2 regions of the Gordonia sp. VNK21 genome follow, and region 1 is predicted to be linked to the other one. Evidence: riboswitches for the same ligand, from Rfam matches in the RefSeq annotation. Region 1 holds a riboswitch; the other holds the start of a gene.
What was found. Region 1 has a riboswitch for cyclic di-AMP ahead of ACJMNC_RS08410 (transglycosylase family protein). Riboswitches for the same ligand answer to the same signal wherever they lie in the genome.

Region 1 (8,621 bases):
ACCAGGATCAAGGTGGTGGCCTGCGCCTTGGCCATCGCGGCCGCGCCCACCATCGTCTTGCCGGCGCCGCAGGGCAGCACCACCACACCGCTGCCGCCGGCCCAGAACGAGTCCGCGGCCAGCTGCTGGTAGTCGCGCAGCTCCCAGTCGTCCTGCTCCAGGGCGATCGGATGCGCCTCGCCGTCGACGTACCCGGCCAGATCCTCGGCCGGCCAGCCGATCTTGAGCAGCACCTGCTTGAGCCGGCCGCGCTCGGACGGATGCACGACGACTGTGTCGTCGTCGATCCGGTCGCCGAGCATCGGCGCCACCTTCTTGTTGCGCAGCACCTCCTCGAGGACCGCGCGGTCGAGGGAGACCAGGGTCAGACCGTGCACCGGGCTCTTGACCAGCTGCAGCCGGCCGAAGCGGCCCATGGTGTCGACGATGTCCACCAGCAGCGGCTGCGGCACCGGATACCGGGAGAACGAGACGAGGGCGTCGACCACCTGCTCGGCGTCGTGACCGGCGGCCCGCGCATTCCACAGCGCCAGCGGCGTGACCCGGTAGGTGTGAACGTGCTCGGGCGCCCGTTCGAGCTCGGCGAACGGGGCGATCGCCGCCCGCGCCTCACCGGCATCGCGGTGGTCCACTTCCAGCAGCAGAGTCTTGTCCGATTGCACGATCAACGGTCCGTCAGTCACCCGATCCATTGTCCAGATCGGCGGCCCGGCTGTCAGGTCAGGGCCACCGAACGCTACAGGACGTCGACGGCGGTGATGCGGTGCAGCGAGAACCGCTGCGGCTCGTCGTCGTCGCCGGCGGTGCCCACCAGCTGACCCGCGGAGATGGCCGACGGGCTCACCAGGTGGCGGCTGGCCACCCCGGTGGCGTCGACGTAGCCGATGCGCAGGGTTCGGCCGCTGCGGATGGCGAGCTGGATCAGCGCCGGAGTGGAGGCGCCGCCGCCGGAGGCGAAGACGTCCGGATCGCGCGGGGCCTCGGCCCGGTCGGAGGCCCGCATCCGGCTGATCACCGCGGCCAGCTGCCCGGGCCCGGGACGGGACCGCCGGTGCGCCGGGCGGCCCGGCGGTCTGCGGGCAGGAACCCGGCCGCCGCGGCTGCGCAGGTCGATCAGGGCGCCGGAGGAGTCCTCGCCGGCCGGGGCGAAACCCGCCGTCTGCAGGGCGACGAGCACATCGCGGACCGGGGCGGGGGAGACGGCCACCGTGGGCGCCAGCGCCCGCAGTGACAGTTCGGCGGCCGCATCGCTGCGCAGTACCTCGGCCAGCGTCGCCGGATCCTCGCAGCGGACGAACGACGACGCCAGCCCCACCCGCAGCCGGCCGTGCCGGCGTGCGACGTCCTCGATCAGGTAGGTCAGCGACTGCGGGACCGGGGTCTGTGAGGCGGTGGTGAACAGCTCGACCAGTTCGGCGCCGCTGCGTCCGGTGTCGAGGGCCCGGCGGATGGACTCCTCGCTGATCCGGTACACCGAGGCGGCGCCGCCGGATTCCAGATCGGCCACCGCGGTGACCTGCTCGGCGAGCTCCGGGGTCATCGGGCCGGGCACCATCAGGGTCAGATCGGCCTGCACCAGGAAGTGGTCCACCGGTGCCGGGAGGGCGGTGTCCATGGCGGCCAGTACGGCGGCTGTCGAGGCCTCGTCCTCCGGGTGGTCGTCGGCCTCCTCGGCCGCCTCGAGCAGGGCGCGGCCGACGCTGGTCAGCGCCCCGTGCGCGACCAGTCCGAGGTCGGTGGCCTCGCGCAGCGTCTCGCTCACATAGCGATCGGTCCACCGGCGCAGCTGGCGGGGTCGGCGCCACGCCAGGGCGGTGGCCAGCTCACGCGCACTGACCACGGTGGCCGGTTCGGTAGCGGCCAGTGCTTCGAAGACCTGGCGGCGGCTGATCGCGGCCCCGGCATCGTGCAGTTCGGACGACAGCGCCGCGAGGGTGTTGCCGTCCCGGTCGGTGTCGCCGACCTGCCACGGCCGCCGCGGCAGGTCCAGCCAGGCCTGGGCGAGGGACAGCCAGCGTCGTTCGGTGCCCAGGGTGCGCCAGCCGTCGACCGCCACGGTCGGGGCGAAGACCTCGTCGCCGTTCCAGCCGTCCGGCGCCGGCTCGGGGAAGCCGCGATCGATCAGCCGCGCGGCGGAGAGCAGCTCGGCCAGCAGGGCGATCCGCGCGGTGGTCAGGCCGGTGGCCTTGGCCAGGCGGCGCAGCTCGCGCACCCCGAGGCCGCCCGAGCGCAGGATGGCCGCCGGGCTCAGGGCCAGGGCCGTGAGCAGTTCGTCGGCGTGCCGGAGCAGTTCGAGCGCCTCCCCGGCGCCGGCCGCGTCGATCTGCTCCGGGCCGAAGCGGCCGGCCGCACCGGGCTGCGGCTCGGACAGGTCGGCGGTGATCAGCGGCGGTTCGCCGCGCAGCAGCCGCCCGGCCATCGGCACCAGCTCCACGGTCTGTTCGTCGATCCGGGAGAGCAGGCCGTCGGCGATCAGCTGCGGGACCGGCGCCTGCGGGTCCGCATCGGGCGCCGCATCCCGGCTGCGGCCGAGCGGGGAGCCCGCGGCCAGGGTGAGCAGCAGTCCGCGCCGGCGGTCGTCGAGGGCGTCGAGCCGGGATTCGACCATCGACGGGTCCTCGGTGGCCAGCGGGCCCAGCAGCACGTGCGCGCGCCAGGGCAGGGCGGCAGGCAGATGGATGCCGGCCACCCACTGCGGCTTGCGGGCGGTGCCGGTGCCCGCATCCCAGATGAGCGCCTGATCGGCCAGCAGCTTCAGTCGCGCATCCACGGCGGGGCGGCGGGCGCGGCGGCCGAGCCGGGCGACGATCTGGTCACGGCCGACCGGCCCGATCAGCTCGGTGCGGTCGGCGAGGGCGCCGGCGTCGAGGAAGGCTTCGAGGACGGCCACCGTGAGCAGGTCCAGGCCGTCGCCGGCCAGTGCGATCGACGCCGACGACAGTGCGCGCTGGGCCAGCACGCCGGTACCGCGCGGCGGCGGTGAGGCCAGGTCGGGACGGAGCGCCAGCAGTCCGGACAGTTCGTCGTCGGAGCGGTCGGCCAGGGTCTCGGCCAGGCCGCGCACGGGGCGATCCGGAGTCATCCGGACGATTCTACCGGCGCGCCGTCGCCGACCCGCTGGTCGCCGGGCGGGTCCGCAGGTCAAGGCGCAGCGTCCGGGCGGCACATGGCACAATGAGCGCGTGGCTAAGAAGAATCATTACGTGGACAACGGCTGGCCCGAGATCGAGGGCGACGATCATGCGGTGACCGAGCTGACCGCCCACCTCGCGGGTGCGCTGTCGCCGTTCGGCGACGAGACCGTCTTCCCGATTCCGGCAGAGGATCTGCCGTACGTGCACGCGCACACCGTCGTCAATCGCTGAACCGGCCGCCCGGCCGCCGCACCGGGCAGCGCCCCGCCGCTGCCGCCTGACGGTTCGGGCGTGCCCGGCGACGGGCACGGTCGCCGCCGGGACCTGCGGTATGCCGCGCAGCCACCGCTCCTGAAACCGACAAGCCCCGGACCTGTGCAGGTCCGGGGCTTGTCGCTGTGCGGTGAGGATCAGCCGAGGAACTGATCGATCGCCGACTTGTTGTCGTTGTAGATCTTCACCTGGTTGTCGTTGAGGGTGAAGCCCGACTTCTTGGCCGCGTCCCAGGCGCTCTTGACCTCGGGGCTGACCTTGGCGGAGTCGGCGACGCTCTGGTCGATCTGGGCGATGGCCTCGTCGCCGGACTTGGCGTCGTCGCTCTTGGCCTGCGGGGAGGCCTTCTTCGGGGCCGGCTGGTTGTCGGCCGGGGCCTGACGCGGGCTCGGGCCGCTCAGCACGGTGCCGCAGGTGGGCCAGGCGCCCTTGCCCTGGGTGGCCAGAACCTTCTCGGCCACGGCGATCTGCTGCTCCTTGGAGGCCTGGTGGGCGCTCGGGGCGAAGGCGGTGCCGCCGTGGGCGGCCCAGGTGCTCTGGCTGAACTGCAGGCCGCCGTAGTAGCCGTTACCGGTGTTGATGTGCCAGTTGCCGCCCGACTCGCACTGCGCGACCTGATTCCATTCGGAATCGGTGGCAGCGCTCGCGTGGCCGCCGCCCAGGACGGCGGCGCCGCCGCCGAGGACGGCACCGGTCAGGGCGACCTTGGCGAAAGTCTTGGTGGTGGTGCTGGTCGTCTGCTTGGCGTGACGTCCGGTCATCGAAGTATTTCCTCTCTCCACGCGCCTACGAAGTCAGCTGTCGGGTTCGGGCGAGAGGTGCCCGGTTCCGCCGCGTCGCGGTGGAACTTGACCCCAAGGCGGTCGGCGGGTGCCGGCTGCCGTTTCCCGTATGGGAGGTGGGTCCCCCGTCCTCGTTCCTGAATCGTTCTTCGGTTGACCCGGCGGCGGAACGAGGTTGGGCGCGACCGTCGGGACGTCCATATCGGTGGGTGTGATCACCTATTCGGGTGACCGCAGTGGACACTACGGAATCTGTGAGGTGGTTGCACGTCCTTGCGGCGGGTGCATTTCCGGGCCGATTTCGGGCGTTTCGGACCGGATCGGCCATCATCGCTGTTCACGGCGCTGACGCCTGGTTCGTATCCGGTTCGTTATCGCGTCGTTATGTGAGTAAGGTCACAGAATGGTTGAGACGTCCGACACGCCGCCACGGTCACCGCTGTGACGCATGAGGAGAGAGTGCGTGGAAGCTGCTGCCATGGAATACCAGCGGTGCCGCCTCGTGATCACTTCGTAATGCGCGCACGCGCAGCAGGACCACCAGATGGTCGCCGGCCGGCACCTCGCCCGCGATCTCGACGGCCAGATGCGCGGTGGCCCCCGGAATGAACAGTTCTCCGTCGTCTCCGGGGATCGGCTGCACGCCGTTGAAGCGCCCGGGCGACGGCCCGGCCAGCTGCCGGCACAGCTCGCCCTGATCGGCGGCGAAGACGCTCACCCCGAGCCGGGTCTGCTCACGCAATGTCCGCCAGGTGCCCGACTCCTGCCGCACGCACACCGAGACCAGCGGCGGCTCCAGCGAGACCGTGGTGAACGAACTGGCCGACATGCCGAGCGGTCCGCCGCCGCTCTGCCGGCACACCGCCACCACCCCGGACGGGAAGCAGCTGTAGGCGCGCCTGAGCTCGGCGAGATCCGACGCGGGACGCAGCTCGGCGTCGTGATTCATCGGCTGCGCCGCCCGGACAGCAGCGCGAAGACGACGGCCAGCACCAGGCCGATGGGCGCGCAGAGCGCGAGCACGTAGACGATCGTCACCACCGCGGTGTTGGTGTCGCGGACGGCGGGGACGAGCAGCGCCATGCTGGCCACCGCCCCGATCAGGACCATGACCACTGCGACGATCAACAGGGTCGGCGACTTGCGGGTCTGCATGCAGACCACGGTAGCGCTGGCGGTAGAGTCGACGGTAGCGCGCCTGGAGCTCGGACCGTCGGATCGAGGCGCGCTGACGTATTCAGACGTATTCAGACGTATTCAGACGTATTCAGCAGTGTTCGACGAGCAGTGTGAGGGTGAGCGCAGTGCCTACCGGCCGGGTGAAGTGGTACGACTCCGATAAGGGGTTCGGGTTTCTCTCGCAGGACGACGGCGAGGACGTCTACGTCCGCTCGTCGGCGTTGCCCGCCGACCTCGACGACGGCCTCAAGGCCGGTCAGCGGGTGGAGTTCGACATGGCCGCCGGCCGTCGCGGCCCGCAGGCGCTGCGCGTGGTCGTCCTCGAACCCGCGCCGAGCGTGGCCCGCAACGTCCGCGAGGCCAAGCGCTCCTCGGCCAAGCGGCACACCCCGGACGAACTCCACGGTCTGATCGCCGACCTGATCACCCTGCTCGAGGGCAAGGTGCAGCCGGATCTGCGCAACGGGCGCTACCCAGACCGCAAGACCGCACAGCGCATCTCCGAGGTGGTCCGCGCGGTCACCCGCGAACTCGATCGCTGAGCCGACTCGACCGCTGAGCCGGATCCGCCTCAGGCCGTCGGCGCGGCGGCGGCACCGGTGCCCGCCGGGACCTCGAAGCCCTTCGGGGTGGTGTTGGCCGAGAAGATCGCGCGGGCCAGGAAGTCGTCGGTCATCTCGTCGCCGGCCGGTGCCTGCACCACGGTGATCGGCTTGATCTCCACCCCGAGCAGCACCCGGTCGGCCGTCGACTCGAGCGACTGGCTGAACGTGGCCCCGGACCGGTGCACCCATTCGCGCAACTCCAGGCCCTGCGGGGTCCAGTAGGTGGCCTGCAGGCTCCACGGGCCGTCGGCGACCTCCGCCGGCACCGACAGCACCAGGGTCTTGCCGATGGCCACCGGTGCCGGAGTAGAGGTGATGGCGGCGATGTCCTCGGCGGTCGGCGCATGGGGCCGGCACTCGGTCAGCTCGGCATCACACCAGTAGGCCGGTGCCACGTGCACCAGGCCGTCGCCGGTGGCCAGCGACAGCTGCGGGGTGGGCTCGTCGGCGCCGCGCACCAGCAGGGCGGTGGCCACCACGATGATCACCGCGGCGAGCGCGGCCGCCGGCACCAGGAACTTCAGGGCTGTCTTGTCTCGGTCTTGCAGCGCCACGGGCTACCTCACGTCGTTCGATCAGTGGTCGCGGCGGCGTTGCGGGGCTGTCCGCGGTGCCGTCGGTCGGGTCGGGGCCGTCGGTGTCGTCGGTGATGTCGGGGCCGACGGTGATGACGGTGATGACGGTGATGTGGGGGCCGTCGGCGAGGTCGGGGCGGCGAAGGGCACGGTCGGTGCCGCCTGGTCGGGGCGGCGTCCGCCGAAGCCGGGGATCAGCGAGGCCCCGCGGCTGGTCAGGACGGTCTGGACCAGACCGATGCCCATCACCGCGGCGACGACGGTGAAACCGATCCACAGCTCGGTCGGCAGGACCACGCCCAGGCCGGCACCGATCACCCAGCACAGCTGCAGCACCGTCTCGGACCGGCCGAACGCCGACGCGCGCGAGGCCTCGGGCAGGTCGTCCTGGATCGTCGAATCGAGGCAGACCTTGGCCAGGGCGCTGCCGGCCGAGCCGACGAGCGCGGCGATCACCGCGAACAGCAGCGACGAGAAGACTGCGGCGAGCACCGCTCCGGCCGTCGCCGCGGCGGCGGAGGCCACCACGAACCGGGTGGGATTGCGCAGTTCGATGCGGGTGCCCACGCCGTTGCCGATCGCATTGCCCACACCGGCGGCGGCGCCCACCGCGCCGAGCATCGCCAGCTGCTCCCAGCCGCCGCCGTCCTGCGCCTTGGCGTAGAAGGCGATGTAGATGGTGAGGAAGCCGGTGAGCACCCTGATGGTGCCGTTGCCCCACAGGCCCACCACCACGCTGCGGCCCAGCGGCTGACGGATGTTGGCGGTGAGTTTGGCGGCGGTGCCGCGGGCCGAACGACGGCCGGCCGGCCGCTGCGCCTCGCGGCCCTCGTCGAGCGGATGCTCGACGGTGGGATCGCCGTGGAAGGTGAAGGTGGTGGGCACCTCGCCCTCGGTCACCTCCACCCAGGACGGGATCTTCATGCAGTAGTAGGCGCCGCCGAGCGCGGCCAGCACCAGGAAGACCATGGCGCCGGGGATGTGGAAGGGCAGCCACTTGCCCAGCACCGTCTCGAAGATCGCCGCGATCGCACCGGCGACGATGGTGCCGCCGAGCAGACCGAAGGTGGTCAGTCGCGAGTTCACCCGCACCAGGTCGATACTCGGCGGCAGCACGCGTGGGGCCACCGCCGATTTGAGTACGCCGAACGACTTGGACAGCACCATCAGGCCCAGGGCGCACGGATAGAGGACCCACTCCTTGTACTGGAGCTGGCCGGTCTGCGCATCCCAGCCGGAGTTGGCGATCACCAGCATCGCCAGCACCGCGCGCAGGACGAAGGTCGCGGCCATCGCCAGCCGGCGGCCGTGCTGCAGCTTGTCGAGCACCGGGCCGATCAGCGGGGCGATCAACGCGAACGGGGCGATGGTCAGCGCCAGGTAGAGTCCGACGCCCACCTTGGAGTCGCCGGTGGCCGCGGCGAAGAACAGGGTGTTGGCCAGGGCCACCGCCATCGCGGCGTCGACGGCGTAGTTCGCGATCACCGGCAGAGTGAGCGCGGTCAGGCCGGACCGGTCGGCGCCGTCCGCGGTGGCGGCGCGGTAGATCATCTTGACCCCGCGCGCACCGAAGTACTTGGAGCGCTGCGCCATCACCCGGACGACGGTCACCTTCTCAGGCGGTACGTACTCGGCGTCGTCGGCCAGCCGGCGACGGCCGCGTTTGCCGCCGAGCCGGCGGGTCTGCTCATCGGGGTGACTGTGCACGGTCGGCTCGTCCGGATCGAGCGGCGGCAGATGCGGATTGTGGGTGCGCGGAGGCAGGTAGGCGCCGCTCGCGGCATCGAAGCGGCGGGTCCGGGGGTTCGGCTGCGGGTCGGCCGGATACGCCTGCTGGCCCGGATGCGGCGCAGGACGGCGCGGCGGAGCGGGACGCCGGGGGTCGCCGGCCGTCCGGCGATCGTCTCGGGGTGCGCGGGAAGCCACGTCTTCGATTGTTCCCTATCGGCGGCGCACTGTCGGCAGCGGCACGCGTGCGCCGGGGCACAGGTGCCCCGGCACTGTGTCCGGCCCGGCGGCCGATACCGGGGCCGACGTGCATCGGCGGCGGTCTCTCGTGCACACTGGAAGGCG
Region 2 (8,621 bases), on a different contig from region 1:
CGCCGAGCAGGGACGGACCGCGGTCCTTCACGCCTTCGAGGTTGGCGCCGTGGCAGGTGATGCAGGAGGTCTCGTACAGCTGCTTGCCCGCGGCGACCAGGGAGGCCTGGTTGGAGTCCGCGGTGGCGACCTGCGGCTTGGGCGACAGCAGGGCGGCCAGCAGGCCGGTGACGGCCAGGCCGAGCAGCAGGAAGGCGGTGCCGCCGGCGCGACGGCGCAGCTTACGGCGCGACTTGGCGCGGCGGCCGGCGTCTTTGGCGTTCCCGGCGGTCGAATCGCTCACTGCGGCGTCCGGGCCGCCGTCGAGCGGTTCGGACGGACTCGGTGGAGAAGATCTCATCGGTGACTCTCTACTAAGCGTTTTGGACTGTTTCGGTGGACGTCGGCCCGGGGCCGGCCGTCCGAAGGCCGCCGGGGCCTATTGAATGAAGTAAATGACCACGAAGAGGGCGATCCAGACGACGTCGACGAAGTGCCAGTAGTAGGACACGACGATCGCCGCGGTCGCCTGCGCCGGCGTGAACTTCGACAGCTTGGTGCGCACCAGCAGGAAGACGAAGGCGATCAGGCCGCCGATCACGTGCAGGCCGTGGAACCCGGTGGCCATGTAGAAGACCGAGCCGTAAGCGCTGGAGGAGAGCGTGGTGCCGTGCTCGATCAGGTGCAGGTACTCGTAGCCCTGACCGAGAACGAAGAAGGTGCCCATCACCAGGGTGAGGGTGTACCAGCGGCGCAGGCCGAAGACATCGCCGCGCTCCGCGGCGAAGACGCCGAACTGGCAGGTGAAGGAGCTCAGGATCAGCACCGTGGTGACCGGTACGGCCAGACCCAGGTTCAGCTCGGTCGGCGGCTGAGGCCAGCCGTCCGACGCATTGGCCCGGGCGACGAAGTACATCGCGAAAAGGCCGGCGAAGAACATCAACTCGCTCGACAACCAGACGATCGTGCCGACGCTGACCATGTTCGGACGGTTCAGCGAGTGCACGCGCGAGGTGATGGCGTTTCCTGAAGTACCCACAGCGCTAGTCACAAGAGAAGTATGACGGTTCGTAGTAAGCCGTGCCCACTCGGGTCCGAAATTGGTCGGAAAACTTTGCATCTCTGCTGGTGGTGCACTGTGCGGGGGGTCGGCTCCGGCGTGTCCCGCCATATCGGGCACAGTGAGTGCAGCACGCCCCGCAGACGCGGGTTGCGCGGCCGGGAAAGGTGGTACGGCGATGGGGTGCTTCAGTCGGCGACGGGGCACGGGCCGGCCCGTGCTGGAGCCCGACGATCGGCGGGCCCGGCCGATCGTGCTGAGCTACGACGACGCGGCGGCGAGCTCGACCGTGCTGTCCGGGGCCGGCGTCGACCCGGAGCGGCCGGTGATCCTGCGGCATCTCCTCTGGCTCCCGTCCGGTGCCTCGGAGGCGGCGCGCGGTCTCGCGGCTCAGGAACAGTACGTCCCCGGGCCGGAACTCCCGGAGGATCCGTCCGCCCCGGCCGGGCTGGAGCCGACCGTGCTGGTGCGGGTGCAGCGCGTGGACGCCCGGACCGTCTCGCAGGAGCGCTCCCGGATGGCGAGTCTGGCCTCGCGGCACGGCGGGGTGAGCGCCGGCTGGGCGGTAATGGACGTCGCGGACGGACAGGGCGCACCCGGCGATTAGGCTGGGCTCCGTGACCTCAGCACATTCTGGCGCGCAGTCCACCGGTCCGGCCCAGTCCGGGATCGTCCCGCCGACCCCCGCCGACCTGTCCTGGCCGTATGTGCTGGGGCGGGTCACCGACGGTCTGGATCTGACCGTGGACGAGGCCGCGTGGGCGATGCGCGAGATCATGTCCGACGCGGCCACCGGTGCACAGATCGCGGCGCTGGGAGTAGGCATCAAGATGAAGGGCGCCGCGCCGGCGGAACTGCGCGGCCTGGCCGACACCATGCTGGCCATGGCCAACCGGGTTCAGCTGGCCGGTCCGGCGCTCGACATCGTCGGCACCGGCGGCGACCGCTCACACACCGTGAACATCTCGACGATGACCTCGATCGTGGTGGCGGCGGCCGGAGTGCCGGTGATCAAGCACGGCAACCGGGCGGCGTCGAGCAAGAGCGGCGGCGCAGACGTGCTCGAGGCGCTGGGCGTGGCCATCTCGCTCGGCCCGGAGGCGGTGCGCCGGTGCGTGGACGAGGTGGGTATCGGCTTCTGCTTCGCTCCGGTCTTCCATCCGGCCTTCCGCTTCACCGGCCCGCCGCGCAAACAGATCGGCGTGCCCACCGTCTTCAACGTCCTCGGTCCGCTGACGAACCCGGCCGATCCGCCGGCCGGCCTGATCGGCTGCGCCTTCGTCGATCTGGCGCCGGTGCTGGCGCAGACCTTTGCCGAGCGCGGCAACCGGGTGCTGCTGGTGCGAGGCGACGACGGCCTCGATGAGCTGACCACCACCACCACGTCCACCGTCTGGCAGATCGTCGACGGTCAGGTCCGTGAGCAGACCGTCGACCCCCGGGACCTGGGCATCGAGTTGGTGGAGCTCTCGGCGCTGCAGGGCGGCGACGCCCAGGTGAACGCCGAGGCGGCCCGCGAACTCTTCCGCGGCGCCCGGGGCCCGGTGCGCGATGCGGTGGTGCTCAATGCCGCCGCCGCCGTGGTCGCCTACGAACAGGACCGGCTCTTCGAGGCCGGAGAACTGACCGCGGCGCTGCGGGAGGCCGCCGAGCGGGTGGGCCGGGTGCTCGACTCCGGCGCGGCCGAGCAGCGGCTGGACGAGTGGGCCGCGCTCAGCACCTCGCTGGCCGGCTGAGCCGGCCCGCGTCGGGGCGGCGGCAGGGATCGGAGGTCTGGGGGATCAGTCGTCGCCGATGGAGAAGCCGCCCTCGACCTCGCTGCTGGAGTAGCTGCGGAAGGCGATGTGGGTGGCGCTGTGACGCACCCCGGGCAGCCGGTTGATGCGGCCGGTGACCACCTCGGCGATCTCGTCGTGGCTGCGCACCCGGATCTTGGCGATCAGGTCGACGTCGCCGGCGCACGAATAGACCTCGGTGACCCCGGGAATGTCGGCGACGGCCTGCGCGGTCTCCGGGATCTGGTGGATGTCGGCGCCGATGAGGACGATGGCGGTGATCATGCCTGCCACGTTAGCCGGTCGCGGCGCCCGGGGCGGTCGCGACCGCGGCGCGGGCGGTGCGTGAGAAGCCGGCCCACCGGGCCGCGGCCCGGCTCGGCCAGTGCAGCGGTTCGGTGCTGCGCACCAGCCGGACTCCCGGCTCGCGCATCCAGCGGTCGATGAGGCCTGTCTCCTCGGCGGGCGCGCCGGCGAGCGGTCCCGCATCGGGGGTGGGCGGGAGCACCGTCGTCGCCGACGCGACGAGGGCATCGACGACCGGCATCGGGGGCACCCCGGCGGCGGCGCGGCCGGCGGCGGCCAGCCGGCCGTAACGGACCACCGACAGTTCCCAGCCGCCGGTGCCGTCGGGCCGGGCCAGCACCAGCTCGGCCACCCGGGCCAGTGCGGCCAGACGCTGACACCGGTCGAGGGCGTCGACGGTGGCGGCGAGCCGGTCGCGGGCGCGGGCGGCGGACTCGAATCGGCGCAGCTGCGCGAGCCGCTCGAGCCGGGCGGCGAGATCGGTGAGCAGCGCGTCGGAGCGGCCGGTGAACAGATCCTGGACCGCGCAGACCCGGAGCAGATAGTCCGACACGGTCTGCGGCCGGTCGCCGGCGGCGCGGCACAGGCCCGGCACGGCGGCGGCCAGCGGATCGGGGAGTGTCTCGGCGTTGCCGGGGCCCTCGCACCAGTGATGGTCGGCCCGGGTGAGCCGGGTGGTGCAGGTGCGCAGACCGGCGGCTCCGGAGATGACGTCGGCGATGTCGGCGGCTGCGGCGCGCCCGGAGATCGGGCCGAGCGCATCGGGGCCCGGGGTGCGGCTGACTTTGAGGCGACTGAAGCGCTCGGCGGTGAGGGTGATCCACCAGCCGCCGTGCGGGCTGCGGGAGCGGCGATTGTAGACCGGTTTGTGGACCCCGAGCAGGGTCAGTTCGCGGACCCCGGCCTCGAGGCCGTGGGCGCATTCGACGTGATCGACCCGCTGGGCCAGCCGCACCATCTCGGACATCCGGGCGCGGGCGTCGCCGGAGAAATAGGAGCCGACCCGGCGGCGCAGATCCACGGCGGTCCCGATATAGAGGACTTCGTCGCCCGGTCCGCGGAAGAGATAGACGCCCGGCCGGTGCGGCAGTCCGTCGGCCAGAGTCCGTTTGGCCCGCACATCCGCCCCGGCACGGGGGAGATAGCTGCGCAGGTCGGCGTACGTGCGCACGCCCCGGTTGCCGACCCGCTCGAGCAGCCGATGAAAGACGTCGACCGTGGCGCGGGCGTCGTCGAGTGCCCGGTGGGTGGGCTGGACCGAGACCTCGAAGAGCTCGGCCAGGACCGACAGCTTCACCGACGGGGCCTCCTGCCGGGACAGGATCCGGCGGGCCATCGCCACGGTGCACAGGGCCTCCGGGAATGTCCACGGCAGATCCATCCGGGCGGCACTGCGTTTGAGGAAGCCGACGTCGAAGCGGGCGTTGTGGGCCACCAGGATCGCGCCGCGGGCGAACTCGAAGAACGCCGGCAGGACCTGCTCGATGGGCGGGGCGTCGTAGGTCATGGCGGTGGTGATCCCGGTCAGGGTCACGATCTGCGGCGGGATCTCCCGGCCCGGGTTCACCAGGGTCGCGAACTCGCCGAGCACCTCGCCTCCGCGGATCTTGACCGCGCCGATCTCGGTGATGCGGTCGTGTTCGGCGCTGCCGCCGGTGGTCTCCAGGTCGACGACCACGAGCGTGAGGTCGTAGAGGGCGGTTGCGGCGAACTGTTCGCCGGTGGGCAGGTCGGCGAGACTGAGCTGCTCACCGGCACCTGCCGCCGGTCTACGGGCCCCAGCGTCCGGGGCGGGTCCGGTCCGGGGAATCACGTTCATGTGATTCACGGTAGGCCCGCCGTCGGACATCGCGGGGACGGCGGTCGCCGCCGGGGCGATGTCCGAGGGCGCCGATAGTCTCCAGCCCGGGTCGAGCCTTTGCCGGCCGGCCCGGCGTGTCGCGGCGGCTGCGTTGCGACCGCTCACCGCCCTGAAGCAACCCGATGAGAGGCAGATCACAGATGATGATCGACTGCGCCGCCTGCCCGGCCCGGAACCGGGCCTGCGCGGACTGCATGATGCAGGTCCTTTTCGCCCCGTCGACCAGGGACTTCGGTCCCGACGACCAATTGACCGGCGTCGATCACGAGATGTCCGAGGCGCTCGATGCGCTGGTCGCCGCGGCCCTGATCGCACCGGCCGCCGCCCGGGCCGCCCGGAACGGCATCGCTACAGGTCAGAGATCTTCCGGTGAATTCTCCGGGCAGTACCTCCGAGCGGTCTGACGGAGACGGCCGAGTGCTTGTTCGGCCCGGCGGCTAGACATGGGCGGACAGGTTTCGTAATCTTTCCGAGACCTTCCAAGAAGGAGCGGCCACACCGCCGCTCCGGGGAGTCACCGCCTAATCGCCCTCCGGCACTCCGGAAGGCGAACCGGGGAACCACCTTTTCCGGCCGCGTGGATACCGTGCGGCCCGGATCGGGGTGAATCGCCGAGGTGGACCCGTCCGGCAGCCCGGACGATCCGCCGAGGTGTAGGGCCATCTTCCGGCCCGAACCCGACAGCTAACCCGGTCGGCGGTCAGGGAGACATACAAGGAGAACTATTTCCGTGGCCAAACACCGTTTGGAACAGCCCAGCACCGGGCAGACCGCAGTGAAGACCGCTGTCGTGACCGGCTCGATCGCCATCGGCGCCCTCGCGCTGGCCGGCGGTTCGCACGCCGATGCCGCCCCCGTGCACATCCCGAACGTCGGCAACTTCGACATCCCGGGTCTCGATGACAAAGCCGTCCCGGACCAGTTCAAGCCGGGTCAGCAGGACGACGGTCCGCTGGGGCTGAACTCCCAGCAGGTGCGCGCCAAGAAGGCCGTCCGCGCTGCGGAGTCCAAGCTCGGCGCCCCGTACGTCTACGGTGCGGCCGGCCCCAACGCCTTCGACTGCTCGGGCCTGGTCCAGTGGTCGTACAAGCAGGCCGGCAAGACCCTCCCGCGCGACAGCTACGGACAGCTCGGCGGCGGCACCCCGGTGGCCTCGCTGGCCGCGGCCAAGCCCGGCGACGTGCTGATCTTCAACGGTGGCGGTCACGCCGGCCTCTATGTGGGCAACGGCACCTTCATCCACGCCTCGACCGAGGGCGTACCGGTGAAGAAGGACAAGGTCAAGGCCTGGAGCCTCACCGGTATCCGTCGCTACTGAGCGGTGTGAACAGTCGCCGGCAGGGCGGGCGGGACGCGGAAGACGCGGCCTGCTCGCCCTGCTCGGGCAGGGGATGGAAGTGACGACGATGCGCAGGTTCTCGATCATCGCGGCGCTGGTCGCGGTGCTCGCCGTGGTGGCCGGCGTGGTGACACCACCGGTCGCGCAGGCCGAGCCGCAGCAGACCGCGGGCTCGGTCCTCAAGCGCTACAAGGCGCTTTCGGTGAAGGCCGAGAAGACGGCCGAGGCCATGAACAAGGCCCAGGACGAGTACGACAAGCAGCGCAAGATCGTCGCCGCCTCCCGGAAGGAGGCGGCCGCCGCCGCCAAGCGGCAGAAGGCCGCGCAGGCGAAGATGGCCGGGTCGCAGGACAAGGTCGACGCGCTGGTGCGCGCCAGCTACCGGGGCGCCCGGGTGAACCGGATGTACGCCCTGCTGGTCAGCGACTCCCCGCAGCGCCTGCTGGACAACATGACCGATCTGGAAGTGATCTCCCGCCAGGCCGCCGCCGACCTGAAGGCCCTGCGCGAGACCGCCGATGCCGCCGCCGCCGCCGAGAAGAAGGCGCGCGACACCGGTGCGAAGGCCGCCGCCGCCGTCAAGGCCACCGAGAAGACCCGCGGCGAACTGCAGGAGCAGCAGGGCAAGCTGCAGCTCGAAGCCGTCACCATCCGCGCCGTGTACAAGGCGATGACCGGTGAAGAACTGGCCGCGCTGCGCGGACCGCGCTATTCGTTCGATGTGAAGTCGGTGCCCAAGGGCACCGCGCCCCATCTGGTGGCGGTGCAGGCCGCGCTCAGCCGGATCGGCGACCCGTATGTGTGGGGCGCGACCGGACCGCACCAGTTCGACTGTTCCGGGCTGATGGTCTGGGCGTACAAGCAGGCCGGAGTCGGTCTTCCGCGCACCAGCCAGGCGCAGCTCGGCGGCGGCAAGCCCGTCGCCCGGGACGATCTGCGGCCGGGCGATCTGATCATCTACTATCCGGACGGCCACCACGTGGGCATGTACGTCGGCGACGGCTACGTCATCCACGCCTCGACCTTCGGCGTTCCGGTCGCCGTGGTGCCGGTGGACAAGGGCGGACCGTACAACGCCGCGCGACGGTACTGACTTGCCGCGATCGTCGCGGCCCCGCCGCCTGACGGCCGTCGCCCTGGCGACGGCGATGCTGATGCCGCTCGCCGCCTGCGGTGATTCCGGCGACGGTGCGCCCCCGGCCGAATCGGCCGGCACCAGCACCCCGGCGAACGCCTACGAGCAGCAGCGCAACGAGGGGGTGCAGCGGCTGCTCGACGCCCTGAGCGCCGCGGTGCTCAGCGGCGATCGCCGCGACCTCGACGTCCTCATCGACCCGCTGGCCACCGACGCCTTCCGCGCCGGCCTGCACCGGTTGCAGGACCGGCTCGGCGCCGCGGCCCGGCCGGCCCCCTCGTCCGCCAGACCGTCGTCCGCCACCCCGTCTGCGACAGCCCCCTCTACTGCGACCACTCCGTCTGCAGCCGGTACAAGCGCCACCGCGTCGCGTCCGGCGCGATCGTCGGCCGGCAGTAGCACTGCGCCGGCCCGCACCCGCGGAGTCCCGCTGGTGCTCAACCACTTCGGCTACCGGATCCGCTCGTCGGATGACGCCGAGCCGCGCATCAACGGCACTCTGGACGTGGCACTCTCGGAGGCCGGCAGCAGCGACAGCTGGATCGCACCGGTGGCGCTGCGCTACGCCCTCGGCGGCGCCGGCCGGCCCGGCGTGGACGAGCCGGTGATCGCGCTGCCGGAGACCTTCGCGCTGGCCCGCTACGACGACGACTGGAAGCTGCTCGGCGACGGCTCGCTGGCCGCGGACGCCGGGGTGCAGGACGGGCAGTCCGCGCAACCGGCCGAGGTGGGGCCGTGGACCTACCCGGGGCTGCTGGCCGCGTCAGTGCGCACCGACGGCGGGCAGTCGGCGGTGCTGTCGTATCCGGGCACCGAAGCCGCGGTGGCCCGGGTGGAGGACGCCCTGCCGAAGGCGGTCACGGTGGTCAGCGACTTCTGGGGCCGGGACTGGCCGCGCCGTGCGGTGATCGAGGTGACCGCCGGTGACGACCAGTTCGCCGGGCTCACGCGCACCCGGAGCGGCCAGACCTCGGCGGCCGCCGCCGCGACCGTCTACTCCCGGATCGACCGGGAGGACAAGCAGGTGATCGGTCAGCGCGTGGTGCTCTCGCCGAATGCGCTGGGTCTGACCGACGCCGGGGTGGGCGTGGTCCTGCGGCATGAGCTCACCCATGTGGCGACCCGTCTGCAGACCGCCGACGACGCACCCATGTGGCTGACCGAGG

Region 2: another riboswitch for cyclic di-AMP. It lies ahead of ACJMNC_RS11395 (C40 family peptidase); the one in region 1 lies ahead of ACJMNC_RS08410 (transglycosylase family protein).

The regions. Positions count from the first base shown of each region.
Region 1 is NZ_JBJURU010000006.1:116,767-125,387, reverse strand. Features, by position in the region: gene ACJMNC_RS08425 (DNA repair helicase XPB) at 1-683, opposite strand, end outside; gene ACJMNC_RS08420 (helicase-associated domain-containing protein) at 737-3,082, opposite strand; gene ACJMNC_RS08415 (hypothetical protein) at 3,183-3,365, shown strand; gene ACJMNC_RS08410 (transglycosylase family protein) at 3,545-4,168, opposite strand; cyclic di-AMP (ydaO/yuaA leader) riboswitch at 4,175-4,347, opposite strand; gene ACJMNC_RS08405 (flavin reductase family protein) at 4,623-5,138, opposite strand; gene ACJMNC_RS08400 (hypothetical protein) at 5,135-5,344, opposite strand; gene ACJMNC_RS08395 (cold-shock protein) at 5,494-5,910, shown strand; gene ACJMNC_RS08390 (DUF2771 family protein) at 5,940-6,527, opposite strand; gene ACJMNC_RS08385 (MFS transporter) at 6,549-8,474, opposite strand; gene ACJMNC_RS08380 (DUF3027 domain-containing protein) at 8,621-8,621, shown strand, end outside.
Region 2 is NZ_JBJURU010000009.1:90,338-98,958, reverse strand. Features, by position in the region: gene ACJMNC_RS11430 (c-type cytochrome) at 1-340, opposite strand, end outside; gene ACJMNC_RS11425 (heme-copper oxidase subunit III) at 419-1,030, opposite strand; gene ACJMNC_RS11420 (hypothetical protein) at 1,257-1,646, shown strand; gene trpD (anthranilate phosphoribosyltransferase) at 1,708-2,775, shown strand; gene ACJMNC_RS11410 (Lrp/AsnC family transcriptional regulator) at 2,821-3,099, opposite strand; gene ACJMNC_RS11405 (DEDD exonuclease domain-containing protein) at 3,110-4,939, opposite strand; gene ACJMNC_RS11400 (hypothetical protein) at 5,104-5,385, shown strand; cyclic di-AMP (ydaO/yuaA leader) riboswitch at 5,490-5,694, shown strand; gene ACJMNC_RS11395 (C40 family peptidase) at 5,712-6,299, shown strand; gene ACJMNC_RS11390 (C40 family peptidase) at 6,388-7,413, shown strand; gene ACJMNC_RS11385 (peptidase MA family metallohydrolase) at 7,415-8,621, shown strand, end outside.